Geomonas sp. RF6: one gene and its partner. The main gene of each other region encodes a partner of the protein of the gene in region 2 in a complex. Links are inferred from orthologs where the notes say so. Each region holds a gene or a part of one and is shown on either strand. Other genes may lie near its edges.

What was found.
Region 1: the proteins of eno (region 2) and LPW11_RS04740 are in contact, whole or in part, in a solved structure (PDB 2FYM), measured with the Escherichia coli proteins. The link is inferred for Geomonas sp. RF6 from one-to-one orthologs.

Annotation. Positions count from the first base shown.
Region 1 is NZ_CP087999.1:1,125,455-1,134,371, forward strand. What follows is about bases 2,891-6,284. They hold LPW11_RS04740 (Rne/Rng family ribonuclease), read right to left. Parts: upstream 5,950-6,284; coding sequence 3,091-5,949; downstream 2,891-3,090. Other genes in these bases: LPW11_RS04735 (hypothetical protein), read right to left, coding at 2,891-2,972. Outside these bases: LPW11_RS04725 (2-oxoglutarate dehydrogenase E1 component), read right to left, coding at 1-1,603; fluoride efflux transporter CrcB, read right to left, coding at 1,753-2,127; more of LPW11_RS04735, read right to left, coding at 2,154-2,890; LPW11_RS04745 (exodeoxyribonuclease III), read right to left, coding at 6,434-7,264; LPW11_RS04750 (HAD family hydrolase), read left to right, coding at 7,428-8,108; tsaA (tRNA (N6-threonylcarbamoyladenosine(37)-N6)-methyltransferase TrmO), read left to right, coding at 8,110-8,571; LPW11_RS04760 (spinster family MFS transporter), read right to left, coding at 8,578-8,917. UniProt on the Escherichia coli protein: Endoribonuclease that plays a central role in RNA processing and decay. Required for the maturation of 5S and 16S rRNAs and the majority of tRNAs. Also involved in the degradation of most mRNAs.
Region 2 is NZ_CP087999.1:3,307,471-3,315,923, forward strand. What follows is about bases 2,991-5,920. They hold eno (phosphopyruvate hydratase), read right to left. Parts: upstream 5,136-5,920; coding sequence 3,846-5,135; downstream 2,991-3,845. Other genes in these bases: LPW11_RS14300 (methyl-accepting chemotaxis protein), read right to left, coding at 2,991-3,629; LPW11_RS14310 (HD family phosphohydrolase), read left to right, coding at 5,404-5,920. Outside these bases: LPW11_RS14285 (protein-L-isoaspartate(D-aspartate) O-methyltransferase), read left to right, coding at 1-488; LPW11_RS14290 (pseudouridine synthase), read right to left, coding at 466-1,383; LPW11_RS14295 (hypothetical protein), read right to left, coding at 1,498-1,662; more of LPW11_RS14300, read right to left, coding at 2,004-2,990; more of LPW11_RS14310, read left to right, coding at 5,921-7,773; rRNA maturation RNase YbeY, read left to right, coding at 7,760-8,125; LPW11_RS14320 (diacylglycerol kinase), read left to right, coding at 8,153-8,453. UniProt on the Escherichia coli protein: Catalyzes the reversible conversion of 2-phosphoglycerate (2-PG) into phosphoenolpyruvate (PEP). It is essential for the degradation of carbohydrates via glycolysis.

The DNA of each region.
Region 1 (8,917 bases), 2.2 Mb from region 2 along the record:
AAAACCGTTCCGGGATCGTGCTGAGGCTCTGCGCGATCCGGCTCAGAGTCTCCCTCGGCACCGAGCTTGCGGCCGGCGTCTTCGGATAGACCAGCCGGTCCCGCTTCCAGCTTGGCCGCTCGTCGGCCGCCCCCGAAGCCTTCTCCACCGAAAGGGAGATGCACTCGTTGATCTCCGATTCCATCCCCTTCAGGTCTTCCTCGTCGTACCCCTCCTCCAGCAGCTCCGCCTCGTAGATGGCGTGCAGCGGCGGGCGCGCCTTTATCTGCTCGTACATGACCGGCTGGGTGAAATACGGCTCGTCCCCCTCGTTGTGCCCGTGCCTGCGGTAGCAGATCACCTCCACCACCACATCCTTCCCGTAGCGGTCGCGGTAGGCGAGGGCGAGTTCCGCTGCGTGCAGGACCGCCTCCGGGTCGTCTCCGTAGACGTGGAAGACCGGCGCCCGCACCATCCGTGCCACGTCCGTTGCATAGATGCTCGACCTCGCGTCGGCGGGGAGGGTGGTGAAACCGATCTGGTTGTTGAGGACGATGTGGAGCGTCCCGCCCGTGGTGTATCCCGCAAGCTCAGAAAGGTTCAGCGTCTCCGCCACCACCCCCTGCCCCGCGAACGCTGCATCGCCGTGGATAAGGAGAGGGAGCACTCTCTTTCCCCCGCTCTCGCCGAGGCGCTCCTGCCTCGCGCGGCACTTCCCCTCCACGACGGGGTTTATCGCCTCAAGGTGGCTCGGGTTTGAGGCGAGGGTGAGGTGAATCTTCTTCTCCCCCGGCAGGGTGAGTTCGGTGGCGTACCCTATGTGGTACTTCACGTCCCCCTCGCCGACGATCCCAAACTCGCGGTTGTCCACGAACTGGGCGAAAATCGTCTCGTAGTGCATGTTGAAGACGTTGGCAAGGACGTTCAGACGCCCGCGGTGCGCCATCCCCACGACCATGTCGGTGATCCCCAGCGTGGTGCAGGAGTAGACCAGGTGGTCCAGCATCGGTATGAGGACGTCCCCCCCTTCCAGGGAGAAGCGGGTCTGGCCGGGATATCTTTTGTGGATCGTCCGCTCGAAGATCGCGGCCTGCTTCAGCTTGTTGAGAATCCTCAGCCGCTGCTCCGGCGTGAATACCGACCGGTTCCCCACCGGCTCCATCCGGTCGATGAGCCACTGGCGCTCGTCAGGATCCTGGATGTGCATGAACTCCACCCCGATAGAGCCGCAGTAGGTCGTGCGCAGCACCTGCACTATCTCCTTCAGCGTGGCGCTCTGCTTGAAGAACCGGCGGGTGTGGAAGGTCTTTTCCACGTCCTCGTTGTCCAGCCCGAATGCGGAGAGGGAAAGGAGGGGGTGCTCCAGAATGCACGGCGAGAGGGGATCGGTGCAGGCGAGCAGATGGCCGATGTCGCGGTAGCGGTAGATGAGGGACTGGACGGCGGAATGCTTCAGCGCGTCGTCACGGGTCAGCGGCGCCCCTTCCGGAGCGGGCGTGACGGCGCCGAACTCGAAGCCGGCGAAAAAAAGGCGCCAGTCCTCGGGAACGGAGTCCGGCGCGCTCTTCCAGAGCCTGTACTGGTGCTCGATCCAGGCTGGGCTTACGTTATCCAGCATCCCCATCGTCTACTCCTTGTTATTGAACCGTAGGAACTATAGCAGACGACATTGAGCTTTCAAGGCACGTCCCTTCTGGCTTCGCGCGGATTCGCCCCTTCTTTTGAGGTGCGTGCGGAGAGGGAAATGGCGGGGAGAAAGAGAGGAAAGGTGTGCTAGAGAGAGCGGGCTGTCGCCACTCCGAGCCAGGTGCAGGCGAGGCAGGCAACGACGCTGAGGAGCATGTTGAAGAAGGCCACCACGAACTGCCCCTCCTCGAGGAGGCGGAAGCTTTCGAGGCTGAAGGTGGAGAATGTGGTAAGCCCGCCCAGGAAACCGACTGTGACAGCTACGCGCAGGACGGGGGGCACGAGGGCGCTGCGCATGGAGAACTCCATGATGAGCCCTATGAGGAACGCTCCGACGATGTTGACGACGAGGGTGCCGTAAGGGAAGGCGTTGCCGCAGATCTTGTAGACCCAGCCTGAGAGGAAATAGCGTGAGAGGCACCCGATGGCGCCGAGTGCGGCTATGCACAGGACCTGTTGCATGGAGACGTCCTTCCCTTACCGGCTCCTCAGAAGGCCCACCCGAATCTCACCCCGTACACATCGGAGCTCGACTTCGGCTGCAGGTACCCCGAGACGACCGGAGACTCGTCGACGTAGAACCCTTCGTAATGCGCGGAGATGCGCAGATGCTTGTAGGTGACGCCCGCTTCCCCGATCCCCGAAAGCTGACCCTCGGGGCGCAGGGTGATCGTGCCTACGCTTGAAACGTCGACCTCGTTGGAAACGTAAAAGGGGTAGCGCACTCCCCCTTCGAGGAAAAACTGCAGGTTCTTGCCGCTTTTGTGCGTCCCTCGCACTCCGGCAGTCGCATAGACGCTGGTCCACGACTCGGTGTACCCGGAAGCGAGAAAGGGGGTGCCGGTGCTGTCGTACGCGGTGGAATCATTGAGGTCCCTCAGCCACCAGCGAACCCCGAAACCGCCGAACGGCTCCACCGAAACGCTCTGGAGGGGGAAGCGCCACCCTACGTCACCCTCGAGCCGGGAGCCGATGTAGTCGACGTCCGTGTTCACCGGGCGCTTGCTTCGCGTGGGGGAGAATGAACTTTCCTGGGTCTGCCCCGTGTAGTCCACTACCGAACCGAACATCTCCGCCTTTGCCTTTACAACCAGGTTTCCCTCGTCGAGCAGGTTGAGGAGAAGGTCGGAGCCGACGCCGAGCATGGGGCCGCTTTCCTTCAGGAGCCTCTCCCCCCCCCGGTACTCCCGCCAGTTGTACGAATCGACGAAGCCGTAGACGGACCAGTTCATGACCCGGTCCGGTGAAGCAGCAAAAGCGGGGGCGGCGAGAAAGAGCGAGAAGAGAAGCGTTGCGATTAGTTTCATTGAAAGAAAGCCTTAGAACCGTGACGTGCCGAAGCCGCCGTAAAAGATCATTCCTGCTGGTTGATGCCCCGCCGGGTACCCCACCCGCACGGCGTGCGGGTGAGGCGAAGGGGTAAAGCTATTGTGCCGGCCCCTGTTCTTTCTTCTTCCGAGGAGCCCTCGGCTTCTTCGGCTTCTCGGCGGGTGCCTCGGCTGGCGCGCTTGCCGTTTCCGGTGCCGCCTGGGCCGGTCCTTTCTTGCGCGGAGCTCTTTTCTTGCGTGCCGGCTCATTCCCCTCCGGCTGCGGCTGCGGCACCGCGTCCCCTCCGGCCAGCGGTGCTGCCACCGGGGCCACCGTCGGTTCGGCGGATGCGGCGGGCTCGGCGCCTTCCGCTGCGGGCTTTTCACCTTTCGGCTTGCGGCTTCGGCTCCTGCGGGGCTTCGCCGGCTTCTCCGCAGCGGAAGCCGAAGCTTCCGGAAGAGCCGGCTGCTCACCCTCGGCCGGCTGCGCCGGTGGCTGTTCCTCTGCGGCGGGGTGTTCCACCTCGACCGGCTGCTGCGCCTCCAGAGGTTCCTCCTCCGCAGCCTCTTCACTCTCAGCAGCGGACTCCCCTTCCAGCACCTCGGCGTCTGCCTCTCCTTCCTGCAGCTCGACATCCGCGAGCGCCTCCTCCAGCGGTTGCACGATCTCCACCGGCAAAACAACCTCTGCCGGCTGGATGATCTCGAAGGGGACGACGACCTCTATCGGCTCCACCATGACAGCAGCAACGGTTATTTCCTCTTCCCCTGCTCCTTCGAGGAGGGCCTCGACGGCACCCTCGCCGGCAGCACCGGCAGCCGCCTTCTTCCTGCGCCCGCGGCTTCTCTTCGGCTTCTCGGCGCCTGCGGCGACGGGCTCCGCGGGGAGAGGCACAGCGATCTCTTCCTCGGGCTCCGCATGCGGCTCCCCTTCACCCGCCACATCAGCCTCGGCGGCGGCCTCAGCCTGAGCCCCTTCCTGCGGGTGCTTCCCGCCACGACGTCTCTTGCGACGACGTTTCTTCTTCCCTTCCTCGCCGGTCACTTCCGCCGCTGCGGCACCCTCCGGGGTCTCTTCCGCGGCGGCCGGTGCTCCTTCGAGAACTTCGGGAGCGCCCTCTGCTCCTTCCGCGGCTTCCCCTTCGGCAGGGGCGCCGGCGTCCTCGGCGACAGCAGCCTCGGCGGCAGCTCCTTCAGCGCCCCCACCCTTGCCGCGTTTGCGCCGCCGTCTGCGCTTCTTCTTCGGCTCTTCGGTCTCCCCTTCCGCGGCGACTGCCGGCTCAAGCGCAGCCGCAGGCTCGCCCGCTGCCTCGGTCGCAGCCATTTCGGCTGCTGCCACAGGAAGTTCCACAACGGCGGGGTGCACCTCTTCTGCGGCGCCTTTCCCCTTCCCTCTTTTCTTCTTCTTCCGTTCCCCTTCCTGCGGCACTTCCTCTTTCCCTGCGCGCAGGGCGACCTTCTCTGCAGGAGCTTCCTCCAGGAGGACCTTTTCGCGCCTCACCAGTTCGAGCTCCATCTGGTTCAGGAGGAAGGAAGGCTTTCCCTTCACCGTCACCTGGATGTCGTAGTCGTTCTCGATCTGGGAGAGCTCGCGGCGTTTCCGGTTCAGGAGGTAGTAGGCCACCTCCAGCGGGAGACTACCGATGACGTCGGCAATGACCCCCTTCGCGGCGGCCGCATGGACCTTGCGCAGGAAGGAGAGTGCCATCGCCTCGACCGATTTCACCTTTCCGCGCCCGTCGCAGTGCGGGCACTCCAGCGTGCTCGCCTGGTGGAGCGTCTGCCTGATGCGCTGCCGCGACATCTCCAGGAGACCGAACTCCGAAATGCGGGCCACGTTCACGCGCGCCTTGTCCGCCTTCAGCGCCGTCTTTAGCGTCCTCTCCACCTCCGCGTTGTGCTTGCGGTCACGCATGTCGATGAAGTCGATGACGATGAGCCCGCCAAGGTCGCGCAGCCGCAGCTGCCTCGCAGCCTCTTCGGCGGCTTCGAGGTTCGTCTTGAACGCGGTGTCCTCGACCCCTTTCTCGCCGGTCGACTTCCCGGAGTTGACGTCGATGGAGACGAGCGCCTCGGTCGGTTCGATGAATATGGAGCCGCCGGACTTGAGAGGTACCTTCTTCTCGTAGATGAGATCGATCTGCTCTTCCAGCTGGTAGCGCGAAAAGATCGGGCGCTTCTCCTGGTGCATCTTCACGAGCTTTTCAAACTGGGGGTCGATCTCCTTCAGGCAGTCGCGCACGTCCTTGAAGACGTCCTTGCTGTCGACGAGGACCTCGTCGATGTCGGCGCTGAAGTAGTCGCGGATCGTCCTCACGATGAGGGACGACTCCTGGTAGATGAGTCCCGCCCCCTTCATCCCGCTCCCCTGCTCGCGCACCCCCTGGTACAGGGCGATGAGGGAGTTGAGGTCCTTCTGGAGCTCGTCGACGGTGCGCCCCACCGCTTCCGTCCTGATGATGTAGCCGTACCCTTCCGGTATGTTCATCCCGGCGATCATCTCTTTGAGCTTCTTTCTTTCCGACTCGCTCTCCACCTTGCGGGAGATCCCCGAGGAATCGCTGCCGGGCATCAGCACCATGTAGCGTCCGGGGAGGGAGATGTAGGTGGTGAGTGCGGAGCCTTTGTTGTCCCGCTCCCCCTTTTCCACCTGCACTATGATTTCCTGCCCCCTTCTCAGCACCTCCTGGATGCGGGGACGCTTGTGCCTTTGCTCCTCCGGCACGTCGTCGCGCCATTTCCAGTTTTCCGGGTGCAATTCACCCATCTGCAAAAAGCCGAGCTTCTTGAGCCCCACGTCCACGAAGGCTGCCTGCAGACCCGGCTCTACACGGACCACGACCCCCTTGTAGATGTTGCCGCGGATTTGCTCGTTCCCGGCAATCTCCACGTCAAGATCCACGAGGCGGCCATCCTCGACGATCGCCACGCGCGCTTCTTCAGCGTGAAGCGCATTGATTAACATTTTTTTCGGCATAAAGTCCTTTGATTTCCTTTTGTTGGGGCTGGTCCGCACGCACCGCTGCACGCAGGTATGCAGGAAAGCCCATTACATATCAGAGCCCCCGATGAGGGCCGATCCACTTCTTTATATAGATCCCCGCCGTCCGGCAGGGGCCAATAGCTCATTAAAACTGTGGGATTATAGCAGAGTTTCTCTGTCATATCACACAAAAAAGCATTTGCTGCAGCAAACGAGATACCACCATACAGAACGGTGCGCAACCGACAGTACCGACACGTTCGGAAATAGATCTATTTTGGTTAACCGCCTCCTATACCGAAGGCGTTTTCAGACGGATCGTTCGCTCCCTTTCCGCTGAGACTGCCGTTTCCCCGTGAAAGGCAGCAAAAAGAAAAGGCAGATCTCCGATTTTCAGTCAATCTTCCTCCGTCCAGGAAAAAGAAACTAAAAAAGGAAGCCTGCCCTGCCTTCACAGTAACAAACCGCACGATGGCGGTCAATCCTCATCAGGACTCGCTACCGGAGGGTCTTCAGACGGTACGGAGGACAGTTCTGCGCGCGGTGGCGCGACTTCCAGCGAGACGGGGCAGTGATCGGATCCGGCGATATGGGAGAGGATCCCTGCGGCAGAGACCTTGCCGGCGAGGGAGGCGTCCACGAAGAAGTAATCGATCCGCCACCCGATGTTTCTCTGGCGCACCCCGGGGCGATAGCTCCACCAGGTGTAGTGCCCGCCGTCGGGGCAAAAGATCCTGAAGGTGTCCACAAAGCCTGCGGCAATGAACCTGTCGATCCACGACCTCTCCTCCGGGAGGAAGCCTGCATTCTCCATGTTCTGGCGGGGGTTTCTGAGGTCGATCTCGCGGTGGGCGATGTTGAAGTCCCCTCCGATGACGACCGAGTACCCCTCTTCCCTCTTTTTCTGGAGATAGCGGAGAATCTTGTCCAGAAAGTAGATCTTGTGGTCGAGACGCAATAGTCCACGCTGGCTGTTCGGGAAGTAGGCGTTGACGACCGCAATCCCGTTTGCAAAGTTCAGCGTGAGAACCCTCCCTTCGCAGTCTATGTCGGGGACTCCTATGCCGCATTCCACCGACACAGGCGCGATGCGGGAGAAGGTGGCGACCCCGCTGTACCCCGGGCGCAGTGCCGGGTGCCACCAGGAGCGGTACCCCAGCTCGGAAAGGAAAAGGGCGGGCACCTGATGCTCTTCCGCCTTTGTCTCCTGAAGGAGAAGTAGGTCCGGCTTCTCCTCCTGCAGGAGGGGAAGGACCTGTGATTCCATCCGGGCCCTCAGCCCGTTCACATTCCAGGAAAGAAGTTTCATGGCCTTGCCTCGTGCCCTGCTGACTGCCTCTTCAATAATCAAAGGTAACCGTTCCTGGAGCCCACACCAACACTTTTCCGTGAGGGAGACGGTATTTCAGAGAGTTGCACCTGCGCCGGAAACTGGGACACTGTTAAGCGTGAAGGAGATGGGGGACTAACGGATGAGGTTCAGGGCGTTTGCCACCGACTACGACGGGACTCTGGCGCGCCGCGGGAAGGTCGCGGAGGAGACGGTCGCGGCTCTTGCGACGCTGCGGGACGACGGGGTAAAGCTCGTTCTGGTCACCGGGCGGGAGATGGAGGATCTACGCAGCGTCTTTCCGCAGACAGAGCTTTTCGACCTCATCGTCGCGGAAAACGGGGCAGTCCTCTGCCGGCCGCAGTCCGGGAGCCAGCAGGCGCTGGCCGCCCCCCCTCCGGCGATATTTTGCACGCGCCTGCGGGAGCGCGGTGTCGACTTCGCCACTGGAATCGTTATAGTTGCGACCACGCGCCCTTTCGAGCGGGAGACGGCGGAAGCGCTCGCAGAGCTCGGACTGGATCTCTCCGTGATCTATAACAAGAACGCGGTGATGATCCTGCCGCGAGGGGTGCACAAGGGGACGGGGCTCGATGCTGCCCTCAGCGAACTGGGAGTGGAGTGGCAGGAGACGATGGGGGTCGGCGACGCGGAAAACGACCTCGACTTCCTCTCCCGGTGCGGGTACGCGGTCGCCACCGGCAACGCCCTGCAGGTCGTCCAGGACAAGGCGCAGCTCGTCGCGGATGAAAACGGCGCAGGAGTGAGGGAAGCGGCCGCCCTCCTGCGCAGGCTCAACGGAACAGTACCGGAAGGAGAGTGAGATGGAGTTCGAGCCGATCGGCGTCATCCACACGCCGTTTCAGACAAAGGAAGAGTGCCCCATGCAGCCGATGTACGCACTGGGGGCGGTGGGAAAAGTGGAGGTTTTCGAGCCGTACGCCTCCGGGCTGCGGGACGTGGAGCTTTTTTCACACGTCTACCTCCTGTACCACTTCGACCGTTCCGGCGAGGTGAAGATGTTCCGCCCCCCCTTTCTGGACGACCTGCCGCATGGCGTCTTCGCCACGAGGCACCCGTGCAGGCCAAACGGCATCGGCATGTCCATCGTCCAGGTACTCAAGAGGGAAAATAACGTGGTGGAAGTCGCGGGGATCGACGTGCTGGACGGCACCCCCCTCCTCGACATCAAGCCGTACATGCCGCGTTTCGACAAGATCGACGACGCCTCGGAAGGGTGGCTGAGCGAGAAGCCCCCCCGCCCGAAGCCGGCAGGAAGGGAGTAGATCGTCTCACGGCGCAGGCTCACCTTCGGCGCGGGCCATGTCCGCCTCCACGTAACGGCTGCAGACGAAGCAGAAGATCCCCGCCAGTGCCACCGCCGCCGGGGTGACCAGCAACGCGCCGCGCAGCCCCCAGTGGTCCGAGAGCCATCCAAGGATCGTGGGAGAGACGGCGTCGCCGAGGGCGTGGATGAAGAAGATATTGACCGCGAAGGCCATGGCGCGCACCGAAGGTTTCGTCACATTCACGATGACCGTGTTGAGCGGCCCGGTGTTCAGAAAGAGGAAGAACTCCGCCAGGAAGGCGGCGGCGAGGCAGCCGGCAAGGGAGTCGGCCATGATGGAGCAG
Region 2 (8,453 bases):
TCCCCATACAGGAGGGGCAGACGATCTCGCAGCCGTACATCGTGGCTTTCATGACCGAGGCGCTGGAGCTTTCCCCGAGCGACCGTGTGCTGGAGATAGGGACCGGCTCCGGGTACGCCGCCGCGATCCTCAGCCGGGTTGTGGGGGAGGTCCACACGGTGGAGCGGATCGGCTTTCTGGCGCAGCAGGCGGCGGTGCGGCTGCGCGAACATCACTTCGACAACGTGATCGTGCACGAGGGTGATGGCACCCTCGGATGGCCGGAGGCTGCGCCGTACGACGCGGTCGTGGTGACGGCGGGCGCCCCTGAGGTGCCGGAGTCGCTGATGCGCCAGCTCGCGCTGAACGGGAGGCTGGTGATCCCGGTGGGGGACGCCCAGCATTACCAGACGCTGGTGCGGGTGCGCCGCGAGACGGAGACGAGGTTTTTGCGGGAGGAGCTTTGCGCGGTGCGCTTTGTCCCTCTTATCGGGAGGGAGGGGTGGTAGCGCGCGGCGCGACCCTCTCCAGCGCCTCCATAAGGTGCGCCGGGTCTGCCGGGAGAAGCTCGCAACAGAGCGTCACCAGTGCCGCCGGAAGCGGTGCCAGTATTTCCAGCCCTTCCGTTGTCGCGGGGTGGGTGAGGGTGGTCTTCAGGGAATGGAGGGCGTGCCCGGTGAAGCCGGAGAGGGCCCTCCCGCCGTAGCGCTTGTCCCCGAGAATCGGGTGCTTCACGAGCTTGAAGTGCTGCCGTATCTGGTGCATCCTCCCTGTCACGGGGTAGACCGCCAGAAGAGCCACATCTTCCCCCTGCAGCAGACGCAGATAACGGGTCTGCGACTCCTTTCCGTCCAGCGGGGCGTCGATGACGTCCTCCTCCTTCACACTCCCTTCCACGAGGGCGAGATAGAGTTTCCCCAGACCCTCTTCCTTCACCATCCTGCCGAACATCCCTGCTGCGACTGCGTTCTTGGCCATGATGATGGCGCCCGAAGTCCCCTTGTCGAGACGGTTTACCGGCCTAAGCTTTCCGGGTGCACCGTCCCGCTCGGCCAGAAACCGTTCGCCCGCCTCCACGAGGTTCGGCTCGCTGGAGTCCTCCGTGCGGTGCACCGAGAGCCCCGGAGCCTTGTTGAAGGAGACGATCCAGGTGTCCTCGAAGAGGATTTCCAAGGGCGGGGTCCGTGTGGCCAGGAAGGCAGCGGTCTTCGCGCTCTCCTTCAGCGTCACCACGTCGCCTGAGCGCACGGTATATGCCGCGTCAGCCGGTGCGCCGTTGATCTTCAGGTGCCCGGCGGTGAGGAGCTTCTTGAGGTAGGAGTGGGGAGCCTTCGGCAGCAGGTTGCGCAGAAAGGAGTCGGCCCTGCGGAAATGGTCTTTCGTCTCGATCTGATAGGTAAGCATGGCAGGGAGTATACTCTCATGAAAGAGGGGGCGCAAGGTATGTTTCGACGAGTGCCGTCCCTTTCCCTCCTCCGCGAAAAGGGGAGGGAAGGGGCGCGGGAGTGGAAGCGCCGGCTACAGCTTTACATCGCCGCCGTCGCCCAGATAGTCTATGTCGGGGAGCAGGACGATGTCGCAGACACGCCCGGGGTCCTTCGCCTTGGCGCCGCAGATGCCGCACTTTACCGTCGGCTCGACAGCGAGCTGGTGGACGAGCTCCTTCTCGCTGGTGCATGCCATAGTCTTATGTCCTCCCTTGGCGGGAACGTTCACATTCCTCTTCAAGTATAGTGGGAAAAGGGGGGCAATACACGGAGGTTTGTGCTGGCCGCGGCGGTGCGGGGGGGAAGTCACTCCTACCTCGTTCCCAAGGTCCACCTTGGGAACGCACTTGTGTGCCAAGCTCCAGCTTTGCCTCCGCGTCAGCGGTTACATGAAGCAGGGTGGGGAGGCGGAGCCTCCCGGGCAAGCGCGTTCCCAAGCTGGAGCTTGGGAACGAGTGGTCTGGTTCTTTTCCGGTGGCCACAAAAAAAGGCGCGTCCCTTCCGGGCGCGCCTTTCTGAGTCGCCAATCGATCCGCCTCAGACCTTGAACTGCCCCACCAGCTGCTGCAGCTCTTCGCTCAGGCGGGAGAGCTGGTTTGCCGCGAGTGCCGATTCCTGCGCGCCCTGCGCCGTCTGCTGCACCCCGTCGGTGATCTGGTGCACGTTGGTGGAGATCTCGGTGCTGGTGGTGGTCTGCTGCTCCGCGGCAGTGGCGATCTGGCTCACCTGGGTGCTCACCGAGCCGACCTGCTCCAGTATTTCCTGGATCGCCGCTCCTGATTTGGCCGCTTCGTTCGTTCCTTCCTCCACCTGCTGCACCCCCTGCTCCATAGCTGCCACGGCGCCCTTCGTCTCCGTCTGGATCGCCTTGATCATCTCCCCGATCTCCCGCGTCGCCTTCGTGGTCCGCTCGGCAAGAGCCCGCACCTCGTCCGCTACCACCGCAAAGCCGCGCCCCTGCTCCCCGGCGCGGGCCGCCTCGATCGCGGCGTTGAGGGCGAGGAGGTTCGTCTGGTCCGCGATGTCCTCGATCGTCCCGATTATCGTGCCGATCTGGTCGCTGCGGGCGCCGAGACTCTCGACGGTCTGCGCAGTTTCGCGCACCGTCGCCGCAATCCGCCCCATTACCTCCACAGTCTTGTCCATGACAAATGACCCCCTCTGCGCCGCTTCGTTCGCCTGCTGCGCCCCTTCGGCCGCCATCTGGCAGTTCTGTGCGATCTCGGCGGCGGTGGTTGCCATCTCCTCGCCGGCCGTGGCGACAGTACCTGTTTGCCCGGCAACGACCTCTATGCCGGTCGCCATCTGCTCGGAGGTGGAGTAAAGGGTGCTTGCGGCGTTGGCGACCTCCCGAGTCGTCTGCGACACCCGGGTGATGGTGCCGTGCAAGGTCTCCAGGAAGGTGTTGAAGGCGGAGATCGCCTCTCCCAGTTCGTCCTGCCGTGACATTGTGATCGAGCGGGTCAGGTCCCCCTCGCCGGAGCTCATCTCCTTGAAGACGCGCACCATCTCCGCGATCGGCGCGGTTATGCTCCTGGTTATGAGGGCGCCGACGGCGCATGCGACAACTATCGCGATAACTACAACGGCGAGTACGGCATTCCTGGCGTTGGCGTACGAATCCTCAGACTGGCGGAAGGAGAGCTCGGCCTGCTCTTTCTGGTACGCGGACATCTCCTCGAACGCCTTGGCGACCGCGGCGTTGCGGCGGGCTCCCTCATCCTGGAGGAGTTGCAGGGCCTCCTCCCCCTTTCCTGCCCCGGCGAGTTGCACCGCCCTGTCGTTCGCTGCTGCCGCAGGGTGCAGCGCGGTGCGCATCTTCTGCAGGAGCTCGATCCCCTTCGGCCGCTTCTCCCCGCTCTCCAGCGCCTTCAGCGCCTCGCGGTACTTCGCCCGCGCCCCCTGTACCTTTTCCCGTTCGCGCAGCTGCGCCAGGTGGTCCGGCGCCTTCACGGCGGCATCCACGCTCCTCAGTACGTTTTGCAGCTGCGCCATGGCGTCGCTTGCGGCCGCGACCCTGAGTGCGCTCGCCCTGACCGCGGTGCTCCCCGACTTCTGCACCGTCGCCAGCGCCGAGAGACATACCAGCGCCATGACCGCCAGGAGCAGTACCATCCCTCCGAATCCTGCAGCCAGCCTGAAACCTATACTCGCCTTTTTCATGTGACGATCCTCCCGCAGAGCGTTGACGAATTGCCGATAGTACAGATATCGGCAGAGCCGGAAGATTCTTAAGGTGAATTAATGATGCTGATGATTAGAAAATGGAGCTGCGGATGAAGAAGCCAAAAAGGGGGGACGGGGAAAGCGGTGCAGCGGGGGAGGGGGTGCTATGATGTGCGGGAGCCCCCGGTGAACGGGGCTCCCGCGATGGAAAAGCTACTTCTTCAGGTTGTAGAAAACGTCTTTCCCTCTGAAGACTGCGACCTCGTCCAGCTCGTCTTCGATGCGCAGCAGCTGGTTGTATTTGCAGACGCGGTCGGTGCGGCACAGGGAGCCGGTCTTGATCTGCCCGGAGTTGACGGCAACTGCGAGGTCGGCGAGGGTGGTGTCCTCGGTCTCCCCGGAGCGGTGCGAGATGACGGTGGTGTATCCGGCGCGCTTCGCCATCTCGATGGCGTCGAGGGTCTCGGTGAGGGTGCCGACCTGGTTGAACTTGATGAGGATGGAGTTGGCGATCCCTTTCTCGATCCCTTCCTTCAGGATCTTCGGGTTGGTGACGAAGAGGTCGTCCCCCACCAGCTGGACCCTCTTGCCGAGGCGGTCGGTGAGCTTCTTCCACCCTTCCCAGTCATTCTCCGCCATGCCGTCCTCGATGGAGACGATCGGGTACTTGTTCACCAGGTTCTCGTAGAAGTCGATGAGCTCGTCCGCGGTCTTTCTCGGCTGTGGCTCGTTCTCGAGGATGTACGCGCCGTCCTTGTACAGCTCGGAGGAGGCGACGTCGAGCGCGAGGAGTACGTCCTCCCCCGGCTTGTACCCCGCCCTGGAGATCGCCTCCACGATGACCTCGAGCGCTTCCTCGTTCGATTTCAGGTTCGGTGCGAAGCCACCTTCGTCGCCGACCGCGGTGTTGTACCCCTTACCTTTGAGTACCGCTTTAAGGGCGTGGAAGATCTCAGCACCCATCCTCAGCGCCTCCTTGAAGCTTTCGGCGCCGGCGGGCATGATCATGAACTCCTGGATGTCCACGTTGTTGTCGGCGTGGGCGCCGCCATTTATGATGTTCATCATCGGCAGCGGCAGCTCCTTCGCGTTCACGCCGCCGAGGTACTGGTACAGGGGGACGCCGACTTCTTCAGCGGCAGCCTTCGCCACGGCAAGGGATACGCCGAGGATGGCGTTCGCGCCGAGCTTGCTCTTGAATTCCGTTCCGTCCAGTGCCAGCATCCGGGCGTCGATCCCCGCTTGGTCGGTGGCGTCCATCCCGCTGATCTCGTCGGAGATGATGTCGTTCACGTTGTTGACGGCCTGCTGCACACCTTTGCCGAGGTAGCGCCCCTTGTCGCCGTCACGCAGTTCTAACGCTTCGCGCTCTCCCGTGGAAGCTCCGGAGGGGACGGCCGCCCTCCCCATGACGCCGGAATCAAGAAACACTTCCACTTCCAGGGTCGGGTTGCCTCTGGAATCAAGGATTTCCCTCGCGTACACGTCGGTTATCTGGCTCATTCTTCCCCTCCTTGGATATGAATAGTTAACGGGCAGCGCGTGCCCGTGTAGGAAACTGAGGATATATAGCACATTTTTTGCCAAATGAAAGCTTTATCGGTAAGGTTTCCTTAACGAGTAACGCCACGGGCGCAGGTCCCGTGACGGGGCGCACCCCGGCATTGTCATTGGTTTCCGTTGACAGTTCTTCCCGAAAAGGACTATATTCTGCTCTTGTTTGCCCAATCTCCCAGCTACTGGTTAAATCCAGGGGAAACCATATACTCTAATGCCCACCGAAAGCGGCGATAAACAAAAAAAACAAAAGAGCCCGCTTCTGAGGGTATGCGGCACCTGTCTCGATTCGATGGCGGCAGGTCTCTCCGCTGAGAGGAACCAGAAACGGACCCGCGTCCTGCTTCTCTTCTTCACCGCCGCATTCCTCGCCCTCCTCATCATTCCCAGCCCGCATTTCATGGCAGTGAGCTACCGGGAAGGGGACATTGCCACCTCCGATATCCGTGCGACGCAAGACTACCTCATCGAGGACATGCTCCTCACCGAGAAGAAGCGTGCCGAGGCGGAGGGTGCGGCTCCCTACGTGTACACCCTCGACGCCAACGCCGCGCTGGAGGTGCCGCGCCGCCTCGAGAAGGCGTTTGCGCAGGTGCAGGGGGGGGCGGGGCGCGACGTCGTCTCGAAGACCCTCGGGGTGGAACTGCGCGACCGTGAATTCCTCTCCTTGGCCCGGGTGAAGGAGCAGCGCGCCTTCCTCTCGGCGGTGAGCCAGAACCTCGCGCCCCTCTACCGGCAGCGCATCGTGGCGGACAGCGAGGACTTCGCGAAGGACCGCACCCACGGCATCCTCGTCATGAGCGCCGGAAGCAGGCAGGAACTCGCCGGAGGGGACTACTCCTCCGTCATCGGGGTTGCCGAGGCGAGAAAGGAGCTCTCCAGGGCACGGCTCCTGAACGCCGGAGCCAATCCGCGGGAGCTGGAGATCCTGAAGGGGGTCGTGGTGCGGATGATCACCCCGAGCCTGACGCTGGACCGTGACCGCACCGACGAAAAGAAGGTTGAGGCGCGCGATGCGGTGCGCCCGGTCCTTTTCAAGATGCAGCGCGGCGAGATGATCGTCAGGGTAGGGGAGCGGATCTCCTCGGAGCAGGCGCTGAAGCTGGAAAAGATATTCACCTCCCGCTCATATTCGCCGCTGGTGACCTGGATCGGCATCTTCGGGCTCGTCCTCGTCCTGAGTTACCTCCCGTACCGCTTCGCGCGGAAAAATATCAGGAAATTCAACCCCTCCAACAAGGACCTCCTCTTTCTGGCGGTCCTCAGCATGGCGAACTTTGCGGCGCTGAAGTTCGCCTTCGCCGTCTCCACGGTCCTCGGCGGGCTCTTCCCTGCGGTGGAGACCGCGGGATATTTCTACCTCTTCCCTTTCGCCGCGAGTGTCATCCTCGTGCGCATCATCATCAACTCGGAGGTCGCGCTCGTCTACTGCGCGGTGACCGCCCCTCTCATCGGGATCATGTTCAACGGCAGCGTGCAGGTCGTCGTGTACGCGCTTCTTGGGGGGATCGTCGGGGCCCACGGCGTGCGCCAGTGCAAGGAGCGCGGCACGATCTACACCGCGGGGCTGAAGGTGAGCGTGGTGAACGTGGCGGTGGCGCTCTGCTTCAACATCTACGGCGAGACCCCCATCTCCATGCAGGCGGTGTACTGCGTCGTCTTCGCCTTCGCCGGCGGCATCCTGAATGCCCTTTACGTCTCCGGGATGGTGCCGCTCGTGGAGACGGTCTTCCAGTACACCACCGACGTGAAGCTCCTCGAGCTCTCGAACCTCAACTCGCCGCTCCTGCGCGAGCTCATGGTGCGCGCTCCGGGGACGTACCACCACTCCATGCTGGTGGGAAGCCTCGTGGAGGCGGGGGCCGAGGCGATCAACGCGAACCCGCTTCTGGCCCGCGTCGCCGCCTATTACCACGATGTTGGGAAGCTGAAAAAGCCGCTGTACTTCATCGAGAACATTCGCGCCGGCGACAACAAGCACGACAAGCTCTCCCCGAGCATGAGCGCCCTCATCCTCATCTCCCATGTGAAGGAAGGGGTGGAGCTCGCCCGGGAAAACAGGCTCGGCCTCCCCATCATCGACATCATCCGGCAGTCGCACGGCACCTCCCTCATCTCCTACTTCTACAAGAAGGCGAAGGGGCTGGAACACCCGGGGGCGCCGAGCTCGGTGGAGGAGCGTGACTTCCGCTACCCCGGGCCGAAGCCGCAGACCCGCGAGGCGGGGCTCGTGCTTCTCGCCGACTGCGTGGAGGCCGCCTCCCGCACCCTCACCGACCCGACGCCGGCGCGCATCCAGGGGATGGTGCAAAAGATCATCAACAACATCTTCATCGACGGCCAGCTCGACGAGTGCGAGCTGACGCTGAAGAACCTGCACGAGATCGCGAAGAGTTTCAACCAGATACTTGCCGGGATCTACCACCACCGGATCGACTATCCGGAGCCTGCCTACAAGGAGAAGTCAGTTGCCAAGAAGCCCGCAGAGGATCACGATAGCGAACCGGCAAAGGCGGAGGCCGGTGCCGTCGAGCCAGTTGCGAAAGGTGGCACAGAGGATATTAAGCGCCTTGGGATGTCCTGACGCGGAGCTCTCCGTGACCCTCACCGGGGACCGGGGGATCCGCATCCTGAACCGCGAGTACCTCGGCCGGGACAAGACCACCAACGTGATCTCCTTTGCCATGCAGGAAGGTGAGTTCGGCGCCGTGAACCCGGACGTGCTCGGGGACGTGATCATCTGCGTCGACACCGCCGCCCGCGAGGCGGAGGAGGCCGACGAGAGCTTCTTTGGGCGCGTCGCCTTTCTCCTTTTGCACGGCATCCTGCACATCACCGGCTACGACCATGAGCGAAGCGGCGAGGCGGAGGCCGCCAGGATGGAGGAGGCGGAGGCCCGCATCTTCGGGATACTGAAGGAGGAAGGGCTTGTCTAGTCCGCTGGCGGCACAGGAGAGGGGACGGTGAAGCCGACCCGCTTCATAGACTCGGTGAATTGCGCCATCGAGGGGATCCTCTACGCCGCGCGGACGCAGAAGCACATGCGCAAGCACTTCCTGACCGCGCTGGTGGTGCTCCTGGCCGCCCTTTTCCTGAAGGTCAGCGTCGCCGAGTTCACACTCCTTGCCCTCTCCGTCTCCTTCGTCCTCTTTGCCGAGCTGCTGAACACGGCGGTGGAGGTGGCGGTGGACATGATCTCGCCGGAGTACCACCCGATGGCGAAGATCGCCAAGGATGTGGCGGCCGGAGCGGTCCTCGTCGCCT